DNA from 2 places in the Alteribacillus bidgolensis genome. Region 2 is predicted to be linked to the other one. Evidence: riboswitches for the same ligand, from Rfam matches in the RefSeq annotation. Region 2 holds a riboswitch; the other holds the start of a gene.
The links. A riboswitch is a leader RNA that binds a small molecule or an ion and turns the genes downstream of it on or off. The one in region 2 is predicted to bind S-adenosylmethionine.

Region 1 (10,396 bases), 1.7 Mb from region 2:
ATGCAGAAACAAAAGAACGTTTACAGGTTTTACTTGAAAAAGAAAAGGTTATTACTTTAGAAAACAGTATTTACAGCTGGCAGATAAATAATGAGGTATTAAAAATTGCCGGTTTAGTGGATAAGGAACAAAGATTAAATGAAGCAGTGTTAGCTGATAAAAAAGAAAAAGGAATTCCTATATTAGCTGTACATGATCCAGCGGTATTAAATCAATTGTCAAATCCATCTGTATTTGAAGCCGTTTTGAGTGGACACACACACGGAGGACAAATACGACTAGGGCATATCGGACCGCGCGAGAAAGGCGGCTGGAAAACACGACGAGGTGTTCAGCTGTTGATAAGTAATGGATTTGGAACGACTTCTTTACCTCTCCGCTGGGGAGCACCAGCCGAATCGCATCTTATCACTTTAAAGGCAAAAGCCTAATATATCTTCACCCCTCCTTGCCGACATGAATATAGTATAGCAAGTTAAGACGGGAACAATGGCAAATTCAGGGGGATATAAAATGGAGATATACACATGGCCTGGAGATCGTTTGAAAGTTCATCTTAGCCAGCAAGAACTTTCCCAATACGGAATCGATCCATACAATGGCTTAGTTAATAATGATCGTGCCGAATTGTTTTTTTCCTCCCTTCTTTGGATGGTTTCCAACCATTTCAATATCGACCAGAATGCACAACTTGACGCAGAAATCAACGAAGGAGAAGAAGGTACCATTTATCTTATTATCAGTTTTTTTGATAAAGAGGGCAGTAAAATGAACGTATTAAACGAAACAAAAAAAAGTGATTTTATGGTCTTGTTTCGTTTTTCACGTAAAGAAGATCTGCTTGCTTTAGCGGAGCGCGCTGTGCATCACAATATAAAAGGCGGTATGTTAATCGAATGGCCCCCTTATTATTATCTTTATTTTACTTTCTATCAATCAAAACAGCCTGACTTTCTTTTACCGTTACTTGAAGAATACGGAGAAAAAGCATATGTAGACCCAGTGATTGTAAGAAAAAAAGGAAAGATACTAAAAACGGAATCGGCTCTTCAATCTTTAGCCTCTAGTAAATTATAACTTTCTTTTCCAATATTTGAGTGGAAATAATGGCAGTAATTCTTTATAGTAGTAATTGATTAGGTTCCGTAAAAAGTCAGACATCAAGCAAAATGTTTCAGAGGTGAAAAGTGATGGAGGAACATGAGAAAAAAGATCATGAACATCCTAAGAATGAGCAGCTTGAAAATATGAATGTACTTGATTCTACCCAAACAGTTATTAAAAATGCTTTAGATAAATTAGGATACCCCGAAGAAGTATTTGAACTAATGAAAGAACCAATGCGATTATTAACCGTGCGCATTCCTATACGAATGGACGATGGGTCTACTAAGGTTTTTACTGGCTACAGGGCCCAGCATAATGATGCAGTTGGACCAACCAAAGGCGGTGTCCGGTTTCATCCGGATGTTACAGAACAAGAAGTAAAAGCACTTTCAATTTGGATGTCATTAAAAGCAGGCATTGTTGACCTTCCTTACGGAGGGGGAAAAGGCGGCATTGTTTGTGATCCAAGGAAAATGTCGTTTCATGAATTAGAGCGATTGAGCCGTGGATATGTACGTGCTATAAGTCAGGTAGTAGGCCCGACTAAAGATATTCCTGCTCCTGATGTTTTTACAAATTCTCAAATAATGGCGTGGATGCTTGATGAATACAGCAGAATTCGCGAGTTTGATTCACCTGGTTTTATAACTGGAAAACCCATTGTTCTTGGAGGATCTCACGGCAGGGAATCTGCCACAGCAAAAGGCGTTACGATCTGCATCAGAGAGGCTGCAAAGAAAAAAGGGTTAAATATGAAAGGTGCAAGAATAGCTGTTCAAGGCTTTGGCAACGCAGGAAGTTTCTTGGCTAAATTTATGCACGATGCAGGAGCGAAAGTTGTTGGAATTGCAGATGCTCACGGGGCTTTATATGACGCTGATGGACTTGATATTGATTATTTACTAGATAGAAGGGATTCATTTGGAACTGTAACGAACCTTTTTAAGGATCGGCTGTCTAACCAGGAGCTGCTTGAAGTAGATTGTGATATTCTAGTGCCCGCTGCGATTGAGAACCAAATCACCGAAAAAAATGCTGAAAATATAAAAGCTGAAATAGTAGTAGAAGCTGCAAATGGACCAACGACATTAAAAGCCACAAAAATATTAGCGGACAGAGGAGTTTTATTAGTACCGGATGTGCTTGCAAGTTCAGGTGGTGTTACTGTTTCTTATTTTGAATGGGTCCAAAATAACCAAGGGTATTATTGGACAGAAGAGGAAGTAGAAACAAAGCTGGAACAAGTTATGGTTCAAGCCTTTGAAAACATATATAAACTCTCTCATGGAAGAAGAATAGACATGCGATTAGCAGCTTATATGATTGGTGTCCGTAAAATGGCCGAAGCTTCACGGTTTCGCGGCTGGATTTAACAAACATAAAAGATTTAACAAATATGCTCAGAGACTCGCCCGCTATCTCGGCGAGTTTTCTTTCATTCAACGTACAAAAGATGGAGAAATGGTTAAGGAGAGATACTTAATATGCTAGAAGAAGAGATTATCATTATCGGAGCTGGTCCTTGTGGACTAGCAGCAGGAATTGCCTTGCAAGAGAAGGGGTATAATCCGCTGCTTATAGAAAAAGCAAATATCGTACATTCTATATACAACTATCCATCTCATCAAACGTTTTTTAGTTCTAGTGAAAAATTAGAAATAGGAGACATACCTTTTTCTTCCATTGAAAGGAAACCAAAACGTCATGAAGCGCTTGTGTATTATCGGCAAGTAGCAAAGCGTCGTAAGCTGAGAATTCATTCGTATGAAAAAGTAGAGAAAGTTAACAAATCAACCGATGGATTTGATGTTTTTACGTTATCAATAAATGGAAAAGAAAAAGCTTATCATTGCAATTACATAGTAGCGGCTACTGGGTACTATGATAATCCGAATATAATGGAAATAGAGGGAGAAGGGCTTCCGCACGTTTTTCACTATTTTAAAGAAGCCCATCCTTTTTTTCAAAAAAAAGTGACAATCATTGGAGGCAAAAACTCTGCCGTTGATGCTGCACTTGCTTTAGAACAAGCAGGTGCAGAGGTCACCGTATTGTATAGAGGTAAATCATTTTCAGATGCAGTAAAACCTTGGATTCTGCCTGATTTTTATTCGCTTGTAAGACAGCAAAAAGTGGACATGGTTTATGAAGCAGATGTAAAGAAAATAACTACTCATTCTGTATATTATAAAAAAGAAGGCAAGGAACACCAAGTTGAGAGCGAATTTGTGTTTGCTATGACGGGTTATCATCCAGATCATTCATTTTTGCATAGTATGGGGGTTAAAACAGATGCTGATAGCGGACGTCCCGTATTTAATGAAGATACAATGGAATCGAATGTACAGGGGCTTTATATTGCTGGTGTATTAGCAGCAGGTAATGATGCCAATGAAATATTTATTGAGAACGGTCGTTTTCATGGCGAATATATTGCAAACTCGATAGAAAAACAAAATAAAAATCAAATAAATCGAAATGTGAACATGTAGTGAGGTGAGAGTATGAAAAGAGTGGTTTTAGTTGCTACAGGCGGTACAATTGCAAGTAAAACAAAAGAAGGTTCAGGTTTATTAGCTGCCGGAGAGCTGACAGGAGAAGAACTTGCTTCTATGTTTGATCTGCCAGACCATGTGGAATTAATCATAGACTCATTTATTCAAAAGCCAAGTATTCATTTAACTTTTGATGATTGGCTGAACTTAAGGCGAAGAATGCAAGATTATTTAAATGACAAAACGATTGACGGTGTAGTAGTAACACATGGAACAGATACATTGGAAGAAACAGCCTATTTCCTTGATATAACCCTCAACAATAAAAAGCCAATTGTTATGACCGGTTCCCAAAGGGCTCCAGAAGCATTAGGCAGTGATGCTTACATAAATATCCGCTACGCGATTTTAGCTGCATGTGCGAATGATTTAAAGGATTTAGGGACGGCCGTAGTGTTTAATGAAAGAATTTTTTCAGCAAGATACGTAAAAAAAGAACATGCATCTAATATCCAAGGATTTAATTCGTTTGGCTATGGATATATAGGTATAATTGACAATGATAAAGTAATCCTTTACCAAAAGCCGAGTAGAAGAGATTATTTAGGATTAGGAAATCAATTACCTAGAGTAGATATAGTAAAAGTTTATTTAAATGCAGACGGCAGTCATATCGATGCCTCAGTGAATAGTGGTGCAAAAGGTATTGTGTTAGAAGGCGTTGGGCGTGGGCAAGTTACTCCTAAAATGGTAAATAGTATAAAGAATGCAATCGACCATAACATTAAAGTTGTTCTTACCACTAGTGCTGAAGAAGGCCATGTTTATACGACTTATGATTATAATGGAAGTGCTTATGATTTAGAGAAAATGGGTGTGGAATTAGGAGAAGATTTAGATTCTAAAAAAGCGAGGATTAAATTAGCTGTTTCATTATCTTTAAATAATGAAAAACGTCGTCTCTAATTTAATAATTAGTTTATATAATAAAGAATAAGAGTAACATAAGAAGAGTGAAGAGGATGGATATTCTTACCCGGAACCCTTATTTTCATCGATAAAACAGCGTGTTACGATAATATAATAAGAGGGGACGGGATGAAAGTGATTGCGCTTATTATTGCAGCTTTGGCACCTGCCATTGCTCTGTTAAGTTATTTTTATTTAAGAAATGAATATGAATCAAATATTCTTTTACAAGTATTAAGAACCTTTATTATTGGCGCATTGCTTGTGTTCCCTATAATGGTTCTGCAATATGCATTAGAAGCAGAAGGTGTTTTACGTTCTGAATGGTTACATGCTTTTTTAGGAGCAGCAGGTTTAGAAGAGTTTTTTAAATGGTTTTTATTGTTTTTTACTATTTATAAATTTGTATCTTTCCATTCGCGCTATGAGGGAATTGTATATGGCGCATCGATCTCCTTAGGGTTTGCTTCGGCTGAAAATGTAATATATCTCATGGCGACTGGAATTGATTATGCAATAGGTAGAGCTCTACTTTCAGTTTCCAGCCATGCTTTATTTGGAGTAGTAATGGGGTATTATATAGGATGTGCTCAAATTGCATCAACAAAGGTAAAAAAAGTAATCTGGATGATATTCTCACTTATTGTGCCTCTTGTTTTACATGGGTTATATGATTTGATATTATTGACCGTCCATAAAAATGTAATAGTTATCATTGTACCATTTATGTTTTTCTTATGGTGGTTCGCATTGTCGAGGTCAAAAAAAGCGAATGAAAAAATGGCATAAGAAAGGATGGAAGTTATGGCTGTTCAGACTCGTTATCGTGTAATTGTCCGCTGTCCTAAATGTGGTGAAAAATATATTCTTCGAGGAAGAAACAATGAAAAAGGAGAGCTCGAAACAGGATTTAAGCGATGCGTATGCGGTAATGAAACGAATCTTCACATTGATGCAACCCCGGAATAATTTGTTATTGCAATTATGCTTTTTATCGTGTACGGTTTTACTAACAACAATTACATTTTTATATTCTTATCGAGAGAGATGGAGGGAAAGGCCCTATGAAATCTCAGCAACCAGCCACGCAATGGTCAGGTGCTAAATCCGACAGACGATATACTTACTCGTCTGAAAGATAAGATGAAGTGTACATGCCTTTATAAAGCAGGCCTTCTTCTTATCGAGAAGAAGGCTTTCCTATTAGGGAAAAAAGAATATACATAAAAAATGAGGTGCATAAAAATGAGCAGTAAACACCATATAGAAACAAACTTAGCGCAAATCGGCAATAATCAAGATGAAAAAACAGGGGCTGTTAGTGCTCCCGTGTATTTTTCAACTGCTTATCGTCATGCTGGAATTGGACAATCCACTGGATATGACTACTCTAGAACAGGCAATCCGACAAGAGAAATACTCGAAAATGCGATTGCTGCACTTGAAAACGGCAGAAAAGGATTTGCTTTAAGTTCTGGAATGGCAGCCATACAAACGCTCTTTGCTATTTTTGAAAGTGGAGATGAAATTCTTGCCTCACAAGATTTGTACGGAGGTACCTACAGGCTTTTTGAAGAAGGCTGGAAAAACTGGGGAGTAACTATACAATATGGAGATCCTCGTAATTTAGAAAATTTTGAGCGGTTGATAAACGAGAAAACCCGCGCTTTGTTTATCGAAACACCAACGAACCCATTGATGCAAGAGGCTGATATTGACGCTCTTGCTGCAATCGCAAAAGACAAGCAATTACTGCTTATCGTAGATAACACCTTTTACACTCCTGTTTTGCAGCAGCCTTTAGACAAGGGAGCTGATATAGTTATTCATAGCGCTTCTAAATACTTAGGAGGTCACAACGACGTTATTGCTGGATTAATTGTTGCTAATGATGAAAATATTTGTGAGCGAATAGGGGCTTTTCATAATGGCATGGGCACTATTTTATCACCGATGGATTCTTGGCTGCTTATGAGAGGGATGAAAACATTGTCCCTTCGTATGGAAAAACATACAAAAAATGCACAGGAAGTTGCAGACTTTTTAAATAAACACGATAAAATTGCAGATGTTCTCTATCCAGGTAAAGGTGGAATGTTATCTTTCCGCCTTCAAAATGAAGAATGGGTGAATACTCTTCTGCAGGAACTGGACTTAATAACATTTGCTGAAAGTCTTGGCGGTGTAGAAAGTTTTATGACCTATCCAGCAACCCAAACCCACGCTGATGTACCAGAAGAAGTAAGAATAGCAAACGGTGTATGTAATCGGCTGCTTCGTTTTTCTGTAGGTATTGAAAATGCTGAGGATTTAATTGCAGATTTAGACCAAGCTTTAGCTAAATTATAAGCGCGCTCTTAAAAAGAAAGGATGACAGAGTAGTGGAATTTCTTAATAAATTACAGCAAAACATGCTTGTCGGTGACGGTGCTATGGGCACCTATTTATATGATAAAGGTATTACCGGGTGTTTTGAAATGTTGAACCTGAGTAATCCAAATACAATAAAAGCTGTTCATAAGGAATATGTAAAAGCAGGTTCTGATGTTATTCAATCGAATACATATGCTGCAAACAAAATAAAACTTGAAAAATACGAACTAAGTGAAAAAACAGTAGAAATAAATAAGGCAGGAATACGTCTTGCAAAAGAAGCTGCTGGGACAGAAGCTTTTGTTTTTGGGACGATCGGAGGCATCAAAGGGGTAAAGCAGCTCGATGTCAGCAGTGAAGACATACAAAATGCTTTTAAAGAACAAGCAGAGGCTTTACTTTCAGAAAACCCTGACGGTTTAATGCTGGAAACCTTTTATGACTTAAAAGAAACAATAGATGCGGTACAATTAATTAGGAAATTGACGGATTTACCCATAATTACCCAAGTCGCATTAGGCGAGGTTGGGGTTATGCATGGAGGCACCCCGGTTAGTGAAGTATTTCAAAAGCTCAAAGAAGCGGGTGCTGACATAGTAGGGCTAAATTGCAGAATGGGCCCATATCATATCTTGCGCTCATTAGAGACCGTCCCTTTAATGAAAGACACCTATTTTTCTGCATATCCTAATGCAAGCCTGCCTGATTTAGATGATGGCAGATTTGTTTATCAATCGAACCCTGACTACTTTTACGAAAGAGCACAAGATTTAAAACAGCAAGGAGTAAGATTGATTGGAGGGTGCTGCGGAACTACTCCTGATCATATTGCAGAGATAGCTCGAGCGGTAAAAGGGACAACGCCTGTAACCGAAAAAGTAACAGTAGAGGAAACGTTAGCTGATCAACTAGTATCTTCACAAGTGCCGTCCGACACCGTTCGTCTAAACGAAAAGAAGACAAAGCCTTCTGTCATAGTGGAATTGGATCCACCTAAAAAACTAGCAACAGAAAAATTCATTCAAGGTGCTGAAGAATTATATAAGGCTGGAGCAGATGCTGTTACGATGGCTGATAACTCCTTGGCTACCCCTCGTATTGATAATTTAGCGATGGGAGCAATGGTTAAAAATAAAACGAATGCAAGACCGCTTCTTCATGTTGCTTGCCGTGACAGGAACTTAATAGGATTGCAATCTCATTTATTAGGACTGCATGCTCTTGGTATTCAAGATGTATTAGCGGTTACTGGTGACCCGACAAAAGTGGGTGATTTTCCAGGAGCAACCTCTGTATACGATGTTAATTCTTTTGATTTAATTTCTTTAATGAAGGAAATGAACGAAGGGCGTTCCTTCTCTGGTAAATCGTTAGGGGAAAAAACGTCGTTTACCGTAGCAGCAGCTTTTAATCCAAACGTAAGAAATCTCGAGCGTGCCGTGAAAAGGCTGGAGAAAAAGATAGAAGCTGGTGCTGACTATTTTATGAGTCAGCCTGTATATGGAAAAGAGCAATTTAAAGAAATTTATGAAGCGACAAAGCATTTAACTGTTCCAATATATATAGGAATAATGCCTCTTGTTAGCAGTAGAAATGCAGAATTTCTACATAATGAAGTACCAGGGATTAAATTAACAAATGAAATAAGGCAGAAAATGGGAGCATGTGGAGAAGATAAACAAAAAGCTCAAAGGGAAGGTACAGCGATAGCAAAATCACTTATAGATGAGGCTTTAAAATATTTTCATGGAGTATATCTCATTACCCCGTTTTTGCGGTATGATATAACAGCAGAATTAACGGATTATATAAGAAAATCGGCTTTACAGCGTTAGCAGCAGCTACACGAAGGAGTGGAAGACTACAATGGTTCAATTTAAAGAAAGATTGAAACAATCGATATTGTTACTAGATGGTGCAATGGGAACGATGCTTCAAAATGCAGATTTAAAGCCGGAGGATTTCGGAGGAGAGCATTTTGACGGGTGTAACGAATATCTAAATGTTACATCTCCGCATGTTATTGATCGGATACACCGCGAGTATTTAGAAGCTGGTGCTGACATTATAGAGACAAATACATTTGGGGCAACCAGTATTGTACTTGCCGATTATGATCTTGAAGACAAAGCAGAAGAGCTGAATGTAGCTGCAGCAAAGCTGGCCAAAGCAGCAGCTGATGATTATTCAACTCCGGAATTTCCAAGATACGTAGCTGGAGCGATGGGACCGACGACGAAATCATTATCTGTAACGGGAGGCACAACATTTGAAGAATTAGCAGATGCTTATGAGGAGCAAGCTGCAGGATTAATAAAAGGCGGCATAGATGTGTTCCTGTTAGAAACAAGCCAGGATATGCGTAATGTAAAAGCTGCTTATGTTGGCATTAAACGTGCAGAAGCAAGCGCGAAAACGGAATTGCCGCTTATTGTTTCAGGAACAATAGAACCGATGGGGACTACGCTGGCAGGACAAACGATTGAATCTTTTTATATTTCACTAGAACATATGAAACCTACTGTTGTCGGGTTAAATTGTGCTACGGGTCCAGAATTTATGAGGGACCACCTGCGTTCATTATCTGATTTAGCTACGACTTATGTTCATTGCTATCCAAATGCAGGATTACCTGATGAAGAAGGCCATTACCATGAATCGCCGGAATCTCTTGCATCAAAGTTAAAAACATTTGGAGAAAAAGGCTGGCTTAACATTGTAGGCGGCTGCTGCGGGACAACCCCGGAACATATTAAAGTAATGAGAGATACTTTAAAAGATTATTCTCCAAGAGTACCTGTTGAGACTCACCCGCACACTGTCTCTGGAATCGAGCCGCTTGTCTATGAAGAAGACATGAGACCGCTGTTTGTTGGGGAACGGACAAATGTCATTGGTTCTAGAAAATTTAAAAGACTTATTAACGAAGATAAATTTGAAGAAGCATCGGAAGTGGCGCGAGCACAAGTAAAAAGAGGTGCTCATGTTATTGATGTTTGTCTAGCGGACCCTGATCGTGAAGAGCTAGAGGATATGGAAAAGTTTCTGAGTTATGTAATAAACAAAGTAAAAGTACCGTTAATGATCGATTCAACAGACGCTCAGGTTATTGAAAAAGCACTAACCTATTCACAAGGAAAAGCAATCATCAATTCTATTAATTTAGAAGACGGGGAAGAACGTTTTGATGACATTATTCCAATAGTAAAACGTTTTGGAGCAGCAGTTGTGGTAGGAACCATCGATGAACAAGGGATGGCTGTTACTGCCGAAAGAAAACTTGAAATTGCTAAACGTTCACATGATTTGCTCGTTCATAAGCACGGTATGAACGCTAAAGACATCATTTTTGACCCGCTGGTATTCCCGGTTGGAACGGGAGATGAGCAATACATTGGATCCGCTGAAGCTACAGTAGAAGGAATTCGATTAATTAAGGAAAAACTCCCTGA
Region 2 (10,396 bases):
GTGCAGTACATCCTTCCACATAGTGAACGGAACTATCTTCATCTGCAATGATAAGCGTACGCTCAAATTGTCCCATGTTCTCTGAGTTAATACGGAAATATGCTTGCAGCGGCGTGTCCGTTTTCACACCTTTTGGCACATAGATAAACGAACCGCCAGACCAAACAGCAGAGTTTAATGCAGAGAACTTATTATCAGATGGCGGAATCACTTTTCCAAAATGCTCACGGAAAATGTCTTCATTCTCTTTTAACGCTGTGTCTGTGTCTTTAAACACAATGCCTTGTTTCTCAAGGTCTTCTTGCATGTTGTGATAAACAACTTCAGATTCATACTGAGCAGAAACACCAGCAAGATATTTTTGTTCCGCTTCTGGAATACCTAGTTTATCGAAGGTATTCTTAATTTCTTCCGGTACTTCATCCCAAGATTTCTCAGAACGTTCGGAAGGTTTTACATAGTAAGTGATATCATCAAAAATGAGTCCTGTCAGATCCCCGCCCCACTGCGGCATTGGCATCTTATAAAATTGTTCCAATGACTTGAGACGGAAGTTTAACATCCATTCTGGTTCTTCTTTCATGTTAGAAATTTCTCTAACAACGTTTTCCGTCAAACCACGCTCCGAACGAAAAATAGAAACGTCTTTATCATGAAACCCGTATTGGTATTCACCGATTTCCGGCATTTTCTTAGCCATGCGGGTAACCTCCTTTTAGGAAAATAGAGAGAACGTCTTGAAGATCTCCTTCAAGAATTGTTTCTCTTTTTATTATAGGGCCTCCTTTCTCTAAAAAGAAAGGGGGGTAAGGAACATTTCTTTGGCAGATTATTTATTCCTCTTCGTTGAGTCCTTTTTCCATTGCCTTCCATGCCAGTGTAGCACATTTAATTCGGGCTGGAAACTTTGTTACTCCTTGAAGGGCTTCAATGTCACCTAGGTCGTATTTCTCTTCATACTCTTGACCTTGCATCATACTCGAAAAAATCCCGGCCATTTCCAGGGCTTCCTCAACCGTACGGCCTTTCACAGCATCGGTCATCATGGAAGCGGAAGACAAGCTGATTGAGCAGCCTTCCCCGACAAATTTTGCCTCAGAAATTTTATTGTCTTCTACTTTTAATTGCAATTGAATTCTGTCGCCGCAAGTTGGATTATTCATATTTACATGCAGCGTCTCACCTTCAAGCTCTCCTCGGTTTCTTGGATTTTTATAATGATCCATGATTACTTGACGGTAAAGAGTATCTAGATTGCTATGCAAAGACATCACCAAAATACTCCTTTGTTTTTATTAAGCCTTCTGTTAGGGCATCAATATCTTCGGTTGTATTGTAAATATAAAAACTAGCCCGGGCTGTTGCTGCCACGTTCAGCCATTTCATTAAAGGCTGTGCACAATGGTGGCCGGCCCGCACAGCAATACCTTCTGCATCCAGTACAGTCGCCACATCATGCGGGTGGACATCATCTATATTGAAAGTGATAAGACCAGCTCGTTTCTCCGGTCCATAAATATGAAAACCATCCACTTCTTTTAATTTATTGACTGCATATTCAGCTAGCTTTGTTTCATGGGCTTCAATATTGTCCATTCCTACATCTTCAAGGAAGTCTATGGCAGCGCCAAGGCCAATTGCGCCTGCAATAATCGGCGTTCCGCCTTCAAACTTCCATGGCAGCTCTTTCCACGTAGAATCATACAGGTCGACAAAATCGATCATTTCTCCGCCGAATTCAACAGGCTCCATCTTTTCTAATAGATGTTTTTTTCCATAAAGCACACCTATTCCTGTAGGTCCTCCCATTTTATGGCCGGAGAATGTGTAAAAGTCACAATCGAGTTCTTGCACATCTACTTTCATATGGGGTGCGCCTTGTGCTCCATCTACAAGGACTACAGCACCGTTTTCATGAGCCAGCCGGGTAATATCTTTGATTGGGTTTATTGTCCCCATTACATTAGAAACATGAGTAACTGCTACAATTTTAGTGTTTGATGTAATGGTGTTTTTTATATCTGCTATAGATAAAGATCCGTCTTCTTGCAATGGGATATATTTCAACTCTGCACCGGTGGCTTTAGCCATTTGCTGCCAAGGGATGAGATTACTATGATGTTCCATTGGTGTTATAACAATCTCATCACCTTCTTGCAAGTTGCTTCTTCCATAGCTTTGCGCTACTGTGTTGATTGCCGTTGTTGTTCCTCTTGTAAACACCACTTCCTGCATACTTGAAGCATGAATAAAGGAGCGGACTTTTTCTCGTGCTCCTTCATATTCATCTGTCGCCAAACTGCCAAGTGTATGCACACCTCGGTGTACATTGGAATTATAACGCCGATAATAGTCATCAAGCTTTTCAATAACTTTTGCAGGCTTTTGAGAAGTAGCGGCGCTGTCTAAATAGACGAGCGGGTGGCCATTGACTTCTTGGTGCAAAATAGGAAACTGTTTGCGAATTTCCTGTACATCCATTAATATACTTTCCTTTCAATAACTTCTGACAGACGGTCTTTAACAGCCTGGATAGGAAGTTGATTTACAACAGGGGCTAAAAAGCCATGAATAACCAAACGTTCCGCTTCTGTCTTTGAAAGACCGCGACTCATAAGGTAGAACATTTGCATTGGATCTATACGCCCAACAGAAGCTGCATGCCCAGCTGTTACATCATCTTCATCAATCAAAAGAATGGGGTTGGCGTCGCCGCGTGCTTTTTCGCTCAGCATAAGAACACGTTCTGTTTGTTCACCATTTGCTTTTGTAGCACCATGTTCAATTTTTGTAACACCATTGAATATGGAAGAAGCTTTATCTTTCATTACACCGTGAGTAAGGATCTGTCCATCTGAATGTTTTCCATGATGAATAATGTGCGTCCAGAAATTTTGGCTTTGATTATCGCGGCCAATGGAAACGGATTTGGAGTCAGCATATGAACCATCCCCAGCTAGCACAGTCGTATTGTCAGAAACAGTGTTTCCTTCATTCATCTGCCCAAGAGCCCAATCAATACGACCGTCTTTTTCTATATAACCCCGGCGGTTTACATAGGTAGTCATTCCTTTTTCAAAATGGTCAACTCCGCCGTAGGAAATTTTGGCACCGTTTCCGGCATACACTTCAGATACAATGTTCGCAACTGAACTTTTTTCTTCATCAAAAGAAACGTAGTTCTCAAGATATGTCACTTCACTGTTATCCTCGGCAGCAACGATAACATGGTTAAAAAGAGCCGTTTCTGGGTCTTCCTGCCAATAAATGACTTGTAAAGGTGCTTCCACCTGAACATTTTTCGGCACATACACAAAAGTGCCTCCATTTATTAATGCAACGTGTAAAGCAGTTAATTTATGCTCATCAACATTCACTGCTTTCCCCATGAAATATTGTTTCAATAATTCGCTGTGCTCTTTTGCAGCTGTTTCTATATCACAAAACAGCACGCCTTGTTCTTCTAAACGTTTGCTTACCGAACGATAAACGGGATAGCCGTCACGAAAAACGATTAAGTTTTGCTCTTCTGTGCTTCGATCAATTAATTTTTGAACATCTTCGTGAAGGCTTTCTACATCACTGATGCTTTCTGATGGAGCAGCAGCATGTTTAAACTCTGTAAAGTTCCATGTTTTAATATTTGTCTTTTCCGGCTTTGGAAGCTCGAGCTTATCCGCCAGACGGACAGCAGCAAGTCGTTCCTCTGTAAGCCACTCTGGTTCTCCGCGATTTTGGGAGTACTCTTTTACATATTCTTCATCGTATGTCCACTTTGTATCCACTGACATCATATAACCTCCCTGCTATTACACTTCCTGCTCTTGATCGCCGACTTTTTCGTTTTCAATTCCAAGTTCTTCTTTAATCCAGTCGTAGCCTTCTTCTTCTAATTGCTGTGCCAGCTCTGCTCCACCGGATTTCACGATACGTCCTTGCATCATAACGTGAACTTTGTCGGGTTTGATATAATTCAGCAAACGTTGATAGTGAGTAATAATTAAGCAGCCAAAGTCAGGGTTTCTCATGTCATTAACCCCTTTAGAAACTACTTTAAGTGCGTCAATATCAAGACCGGAGTCTATTTCATCAAGGATAGCAAATTTTGGTTCGAGCATTAACAGCTGCAAAATTTCATTTCTTTTCTTTTCCCCGCCTGAAAACCCTTCGTTAAGATAACGTTGAGAAAAGGATTGATCCATTTCTAACGTGTCCATTTTTTCATCCATTTTTCGAATGAATTTCATTAAAGAAATTTCATCGCCTTCTTCACGTCTTGCATTAATAGCAGAACGCATGAAGTCGGCATTGGTTACTCCGCTGATTTCGCTTGGGTATTGCATTGCAAGAAACATTCCTGCTTTAGCGCGCTCATCTACTTCCATTTCAAGGACATTTTCCCCGTCGAGGTGCACCGAACCTTGTGTGATTTCATATTTCGGGTGGCCCATAATAGCAGATGCCAATGTGGATTTACCAGTACCGTTAGGCCCCATGATGGCGTGGATCTCTCCTGTATTTATTTCTAAATTAAAGTCTTTAATAATTTCTGACCCTTCTATTTCTACGTGAAGATTCTCGATCTTAAGAGTTGAAGCTGCCATGTGAAAATACCTCCATTATCTAATATTAAGGGATTCTATGTAGAATCCTCATGATTCTCAATTTATTCTCATTATTATTTTAAAACAAATCCAATTAAACTTCAAGAAAAGGACCTTTCCTCGAATAGCATGTAATGCCATTATTTTTTCCTATTTCCTCTATAATAATAGTGAAAAAGTAAAAAGAATAAAAGGGGGGACTGCCTAAAGCATTTATCTCTTCAGGTCAGCCCCCCATTATTTTTATCATCACTTTTCGTATTATAGCAGAATTCCATTCATCTTAAAAGAAAAAGAAAACCTGTGAATTTATCTAACAGGTTTTCTTTTCACCTTATTTAATATCTGTTGTGAAATTCAGCAGCAATCTGACAACTGATTTTGTATTCCATTTCTCTTGACTGTTCAACTTCCAATCGTTTTTGCAGGCTGCGGTTATATTCAGCATAACCGAAACCATGGGATTGATGCATAGCTTTTTCCATTTCACCCGTATGAGTGTTATTTAGTGTGTGGATAATAAATCCATCCTTTCTGTGTTTTTAACACATTTATAACTATAGCAAGTAAATTTTCTGACTACAAAATTCTATTGTTGTTATATTTTCTGACAATTAATACTGAGAAAGGATGGACTTTAATACCTTCTTTCATTGATAAAATTTCTCTTAAATTCTCTTCATTCCTCATTAATAGAAATTGTTTTTAATAATAAAGTGATGTCAGCCCGCAGAACACTAAATTGCTTAATCTATGCAGCGAATTAATGGGTCTGTTGTGATCCCTCGAGTTCTTGAATGGCCTCCTGTACCAGCGTTACGGCCTGGCTCATTACAGCACCTCCCCCAAAGGCAGCTGTCACCCCAATGATTTCTAGGATTTCTTTTTCCGTGCACCCTTGGTCTAAACATCCTTTCGTATGATAAATAATACAATATTCATCTTGGGAAAATACACTGACACCAAGAGCAATCATTTGTTTTTCTTTCTGAGAAACGGCTCCTTTAGCAAAACATGCTTCCGTAAACGCATTATACTTGCGAGCTATGTTAGGGATTTTTTCTGTGAAATGTCCAAGCCCCTCTTTATATTCCTGAAGAGCCTGCTGAATCATCGATGATTGCTGATTATCTTGTTGTTCCTGACTCATTTGATTCCCTCCTTTTTATTACTTTTTTAGTATGCAGCAGAAAAAAACTGTCATTCAAAAAGAATTAGAAAAACTCGGCTTGCCGCAAAGTCCAAATGTAAAACTGTCCTCCTATTGTATAAAAAGAAAAAGCCTGAAGATATTAAGTCTCCAGGCTTGTTTACTATTACTCTTCGTTATTTTCTTCATCTTCTTCCGCAGAAGTGTCCTCTTCTGCCGGAACTTCAGCACCTTCTCCTGTTGCAGGTACTACTGCACCGTCATACTCTTCTTCGATAAACTCTGTAACTTCCTTAGAATGAAGCACATCAAGGAGAGTCTCAATTTCTTCTTTATCTTCATCTTCGCTGCGGACAGCAATAATATTAACATAAGGATTATTTTCTTCATCTTCAATAGCAATGGTATCTTCGCGAGGACTTAACCCTGCATCTAAAGCATAGTTTGAGTTAATCAGCACAGCATCTCCTTCTCCGTTTTGGTACGCTTGAGGTAATGTAGCAGCCTCTACATCATCACGGAATTGAAGATCTTTTGGATTTTCCTCAACGTCTTCAATCGTGGCATTAATACCTGCACCTTCTTTAAGGGTAATAAGTCCTTCGTCTTCTAGCATCATAAGAATTCTGCCGTGGTCTGCGACCGAACTGCTCATGATTATTTCTGCTCCTTCAGGAAGATCATCGAGGCTGTCATACTCTTGAGAATAAACACCAATCGGTTCGATATGAACCCCGCCTGCATTTACAAAATCGTAATCATTTTCTTCTACTTGACCCTCAAAATAAGGTATATGCTGGAAATAGTTAGCATCTAATTCTCCCTCAGCGAGCGCTTGATTCGGTACGATGTAATCGTTAAATGTTTCGATTTCTAGATCTATACCTTCTTCGGCTAGCTTGTCCGATGCGAACTCTAAAATTTCTGCATGAGGTACATTTGAAGCTCCAACAACTAATTCAGCATTTTCTTCTTCTGGTGCTGCTTCTTCCTCATTGTTTCCAGTATCACCTGATTCTTGTTCTTCTGAATCTTCCCCGGCGCCGCATGCAGCAAGCAGCAAAATCAGGATAAGTGCAGCTAATAATTGCAGCCAATGTTTCATTGACATTTCCTCCTTTAATTTAACGTTTATCTAATTTATAGGTAATCCAGTCGCCAATCCATTGCAAAATAAATACAATGATAAGAATGGCGATGGTTGCCATAAAAGTTACATCCGGATTACTTCGTTGATATCCTTCTCTAAAAGCCAGGTCTCCAAGACCGCCTGCACCGATCACCCCAGCCATTGCAGTGTAGCTTACTAACGCAATGGAGGTTACTGTTATTCCAGAAATTAAGGCAGGCATTGATTCAGGAAGCAGGACTTTAAAAATAATATGCCATTGATTTGCTCCCATCGATTGAGCTGCTTCAATTACTCCCTTGTCTACTTCACGCAGCCCAATTTCAACCATGCGAGCATAAAAAGGAGCTGCTCCTATAACTAAAGCCGGCAGCGCCGCACTTGGCCCAAGCATTGTTCCAACAATAAAAGTAGTAAAAGGAACCAGTAAAATAATCAGTATAATAAATGGAATAGAACGAAATATATTGACAAGCGCAGCAGCTATTGCATGGATCGTTTTATTCTGCCATAGGTTCCCTTTATCCGTAAGGTAGAGAATTAAACCTAAAAATATACCAATTATAAATGTAGCGGCTACAGCAAGAGCACTCATATAAGCAGTTTCTAATGTAGCTTCCCACATATTTTCCCAATTAACATTAGGAAGCAGCTCTTCCTGGAGGTTATTTATCATGGTTCAGCACCTCCGCTTCTATACGATGGTCTTCTAAAAACAATAGAGCTTTATCAAGGTTCTTCTTTTCTCCTTGCAGCTGCACAAATAAGGTTCCGTAACTGCCATCTCTCGTTTTAGAAACTTTCCCCTGCAATATATTCACGCTGACACCGCACGTTTGGATCAGTTCTGTCATGACGGGCTGCTCTGCATCTTCACCAAGAAACATTAATTTGACTACAGGCCCTATATTTCTATCTTCTAGTAATCCTTCAATTGCTTCCATCGTTTCTTCCGGCTCCGTCACTTGTTTGACAAACTCTTTGGTCATGTCTTGCTTCGGGTGGCGGAAAACATCAAGCACCATCCCTTGTTCAACTACTTTTCCGCCATCCATCACTGCTACGCGATGACAAATTTTACGAATGACATGCATTTCATGTGTAATAAGTACTATTGTAAGTCCTAGTTTTTTATTTATATCCGTTAAAAGATCAAGAATGGAATCTGTCGTTTTTGGATCAAGAGCTGAGGTCGCTTCATCGCACAACAAAACTTTAGGGTTGTTTGCAAGCGCTCTTGCAATGCCTACCCGTTGTTTTTGACCTCCGCTTAACTGAGAAGGATAAGCATCTCCACGCCCATGGAGTCCTACTAGTTCTATAAGTTCCTGTACTCTTTCTATTCTTTTTTTCTTTGGGACGCCTGCTATTTCCAAAGGAAAAGCTATATTTTCCTCTACCGTCCTGGACCAAAGCAGATTAAAATGCTGAAATATCATACTGATTTCTTGTCTTGCTTCTCTTAAAGAGCGTCCGGAAAGCTTTGACATGTTCCAATCAGCCACCGAAACCTGCCCTTGGCTTGGCCGCTCTAGCATATTTAACATGCGGATCAAGGTACTTTTTCCAGCACCGCTGTATCCAATAACCCCAAAGATCTCGCCTTTATTTATCGATAAATTTACGTCATCGACAGCTGTTATGTTTCCGCTTTTTGCTTGAAACACTTTCGATAAACGATTTAAAGTTATCATGCTGTTATCCCTCGTTCCTTTAATTCCGACTAAACTTATCAGAAAACTTCATAAAACGCCCTAGAAAAATCCGCCTTGTCAGCACGGATAGACAACCTTTTATTATTCTCATTAAAACTTTACAGGTCCTTACAAAGCTCGTCAACTGCTGTGCTATTGGTAAAAACTGCACATTGGTCAGTGATATTTTGTTTTTTCCCTTTTTTCATTGAGCGGAAACAAAAAACCTTTCTGCCGATGCACAGAAAGGTGTATATAAGTAATCATCCTTCCTCTCATCACTCAAAGCATATTACACTTTGCAGGATTTGGCACCGTTTTCCATTGTTTAATAAAATACATGGATGGTTGCCGGGTTTCAAAGGGCCAGTCCCTCCACCTCTCATGATAAGAGATTTATTGTATTGTCAGCCAAATGGAATAATAGCATGTGGGACAGGAAGTGTCAATTATTAACTTTGGATTTGAAAAATTTGGCTCACCGCCAAGTCCTATAGCGGAAGACGTAGTATATACTTATACTTTGATCCTTTTTAACAAAGTTAAGGCATTCCTAAGTACTAAAGAGTATCAAAATGAAGGGGGCTGTCCCATAAGTCTGTTCGGCGAAATTTTTTAATTAACTTCAGCTGAAATACACGTAGACTCCCTCCGGAAAAGCAAAGATAAAGGAACTTCTACTAAAACCGCACACGTCCTGTGTGCAACGTAGAAGCCACCACTTCCTGTGGAAGTAAGATCCCGCACTTGTGCCCTAAGGGTGAAAGCGAAGTGTATTTCAGCTGAAAAAACCTTTTGGGACAGCCCCGTTTAACATATTAATAGCATGTAAAATCAGTAATAACATAACATCAATCCACTACGTTTCACTCAACCAGCATCAAGTACATTAAACTGAGCACGAACAAGCCGGTAATATTCCCCGCCTTGCTTCATTAATTCATGGTGGCTGCCTTGTTCCATAATCCGTCCGTGATCTAATACAACAATCTCATCAGCTTCTCTAATCGTAGATAATCGATGGGCAATCATAATTGCTGTCCGCCCTTCTAACAGCTTTTTCAAAGCCGATTGAATGATCTGCTCAGTTTCTGTATCTATAGATGCGGTCGCTTCATCTAAGATTAATATACGAGGATCAGCCAGCAGAGCTCTTGCAAATGAAATAAGCTGCCTCTCCCCAACCGATAAAACATTTCCGCGTTCTTCCACTTCTGTTTCATATCCATTCTTCAATGCCCGTATAAACCCGTCCGCTCCTACATGGTAAGCTGCTTTTTTTACTTCTTCATCAATTGCATTCGGGTGCCCGAAACGTATATTTTCCATAATCGTTCCTGAAAAAATAAACGTATCTTGCAGCACCATGCTTACTTGGGAACGCAAGCTGTCGAGCGTCACGTTACGCAAATCATCACCATCGACTAATACCCTGCCTTTTGTTGGATCATAAAAACGACTGATCAAATTAACAATGGTTGTTTTTCCAGACCCTGTATGGCCTACAAGCGCAAAGGTCTGCCCCGGCTTCATATGCAGATCTATTTTGTGAAGAGCAGTACGTTTTTCATCGTAGCTAAATGCCACACTCTCTAATCGAATATCTCCTTTTATTGCTTTTAACTCTTTAGCATTAGGTTTTTCAGGTACGGAAGGTTTTTCATCCATATATTCAAAGATCCGCTCTGAAGAAGCCATCGCCATTAACAACTGATTATAAATCTGGCCTAGACGAGAAATCGGTTCCCAAAACATGCCTAAAAATGTAGCGAATGCTACAAACTCTCCTATTGTGATGGACTCGGCATTTATAAGATAA

Region 1: it holds a riboswitch for S-adenosylmethionine, as region 2 does, so the genes downstream of both, CEF16_RS03225 (methionine biosynthesis PLP-dependent protein) here and CEF16_RS11330 (methionine ABC transporter ATP-binding protein) in region 2, are expected to answer to the same signal.

What each region holds. Positions count from the first base shown of each region.
Region 1 is NZ_KZ614149.1:597,262-607,657, forward strand. It holds gene CEF16_RS03195 (metallophosphoesterase) at 1-431, shown strand, start outside; gene CEF16_RS03200 (adaptor protein MecA) at 514-1,077, shown strand; gene CEF16_RS03205 (Glu/Leu/Phe/Val family dehydrogenase) at 1,248-2,480, shown strand; gene CEF16_RS03210 (YpdA family putative bacillithiol disulfide reductase) at 2,592-3,599, shown strand; gene CEF16_RS03215 (asparaginase) at 3,612-4,568, shown strand; gene prsW (glutamic-type intramembrane protease PrsW) at 4,701-5,360, shown strand; gene CEF16_RS23560 (hypothetical protein) at 5,376-5,540, shown strand; SAM riboswitch class I at 5,604-5,716, shown strand; gene CEF16_RS03225 (methionine biosynthesis PLP-dependent protein) at 5,817-6,920, shown strand; gene CEF16_RS03230 (bifunctional homocysteine S-methyltransferase/methylenetetrahydrofolate reductase) at 6,953-8,779, shown strand; gene metH (methionine synthase) at 8,811-10,396, shown strand, end outside.
Region 2 is NZ_KZ614149.1:2,253,075-2,263,470, forward strand. It holds gene sufB (Fe-S cluster assembly protein SufB) at 1-700, opposite strand, end outside; gene sufU (Fe-S cluster assembly sulfur transfer protein SufU) at 834-1,271, opposite strand; gene CEF16_RS11300 (cysteine desulfurase) at 1,258-2,481, opposite strand; gene sufD (Fe-S cluster assembly protein SufD) at 2,481-3,791, opposite strand; gene sufC (Fe-S cluster assembly ATPase SufC) at 3,810-4,604, opposite strand; gene CEF16_RS23765 (YuzK family famiily protein) at 4,943-5,089, opposite strand; gene CEF16_RS11315 (carboxymuconolactone decarboxylase family protein) at 5,368-5,754, opposite strand; gene CEF16_RS11320 (MetQ/NlpA family ABC transporter substrate-binding protein) at 5,921-6,859, opposite strand; gene CEF16_RS11325 (methionine ABC transporter permease) at 6,879-7,559, opposite strand; gene CEF16_RS11330 (methionine ABC transporter ATP-binding protein) at 7,549-8,577, opposite strand; SAM riboswitch class I at 8,850-8,971, opposite strand; gene CEF16_RS11340 (ABC transporter ATP-binding protein) at 9,448-10,396, opposite strand, start outside.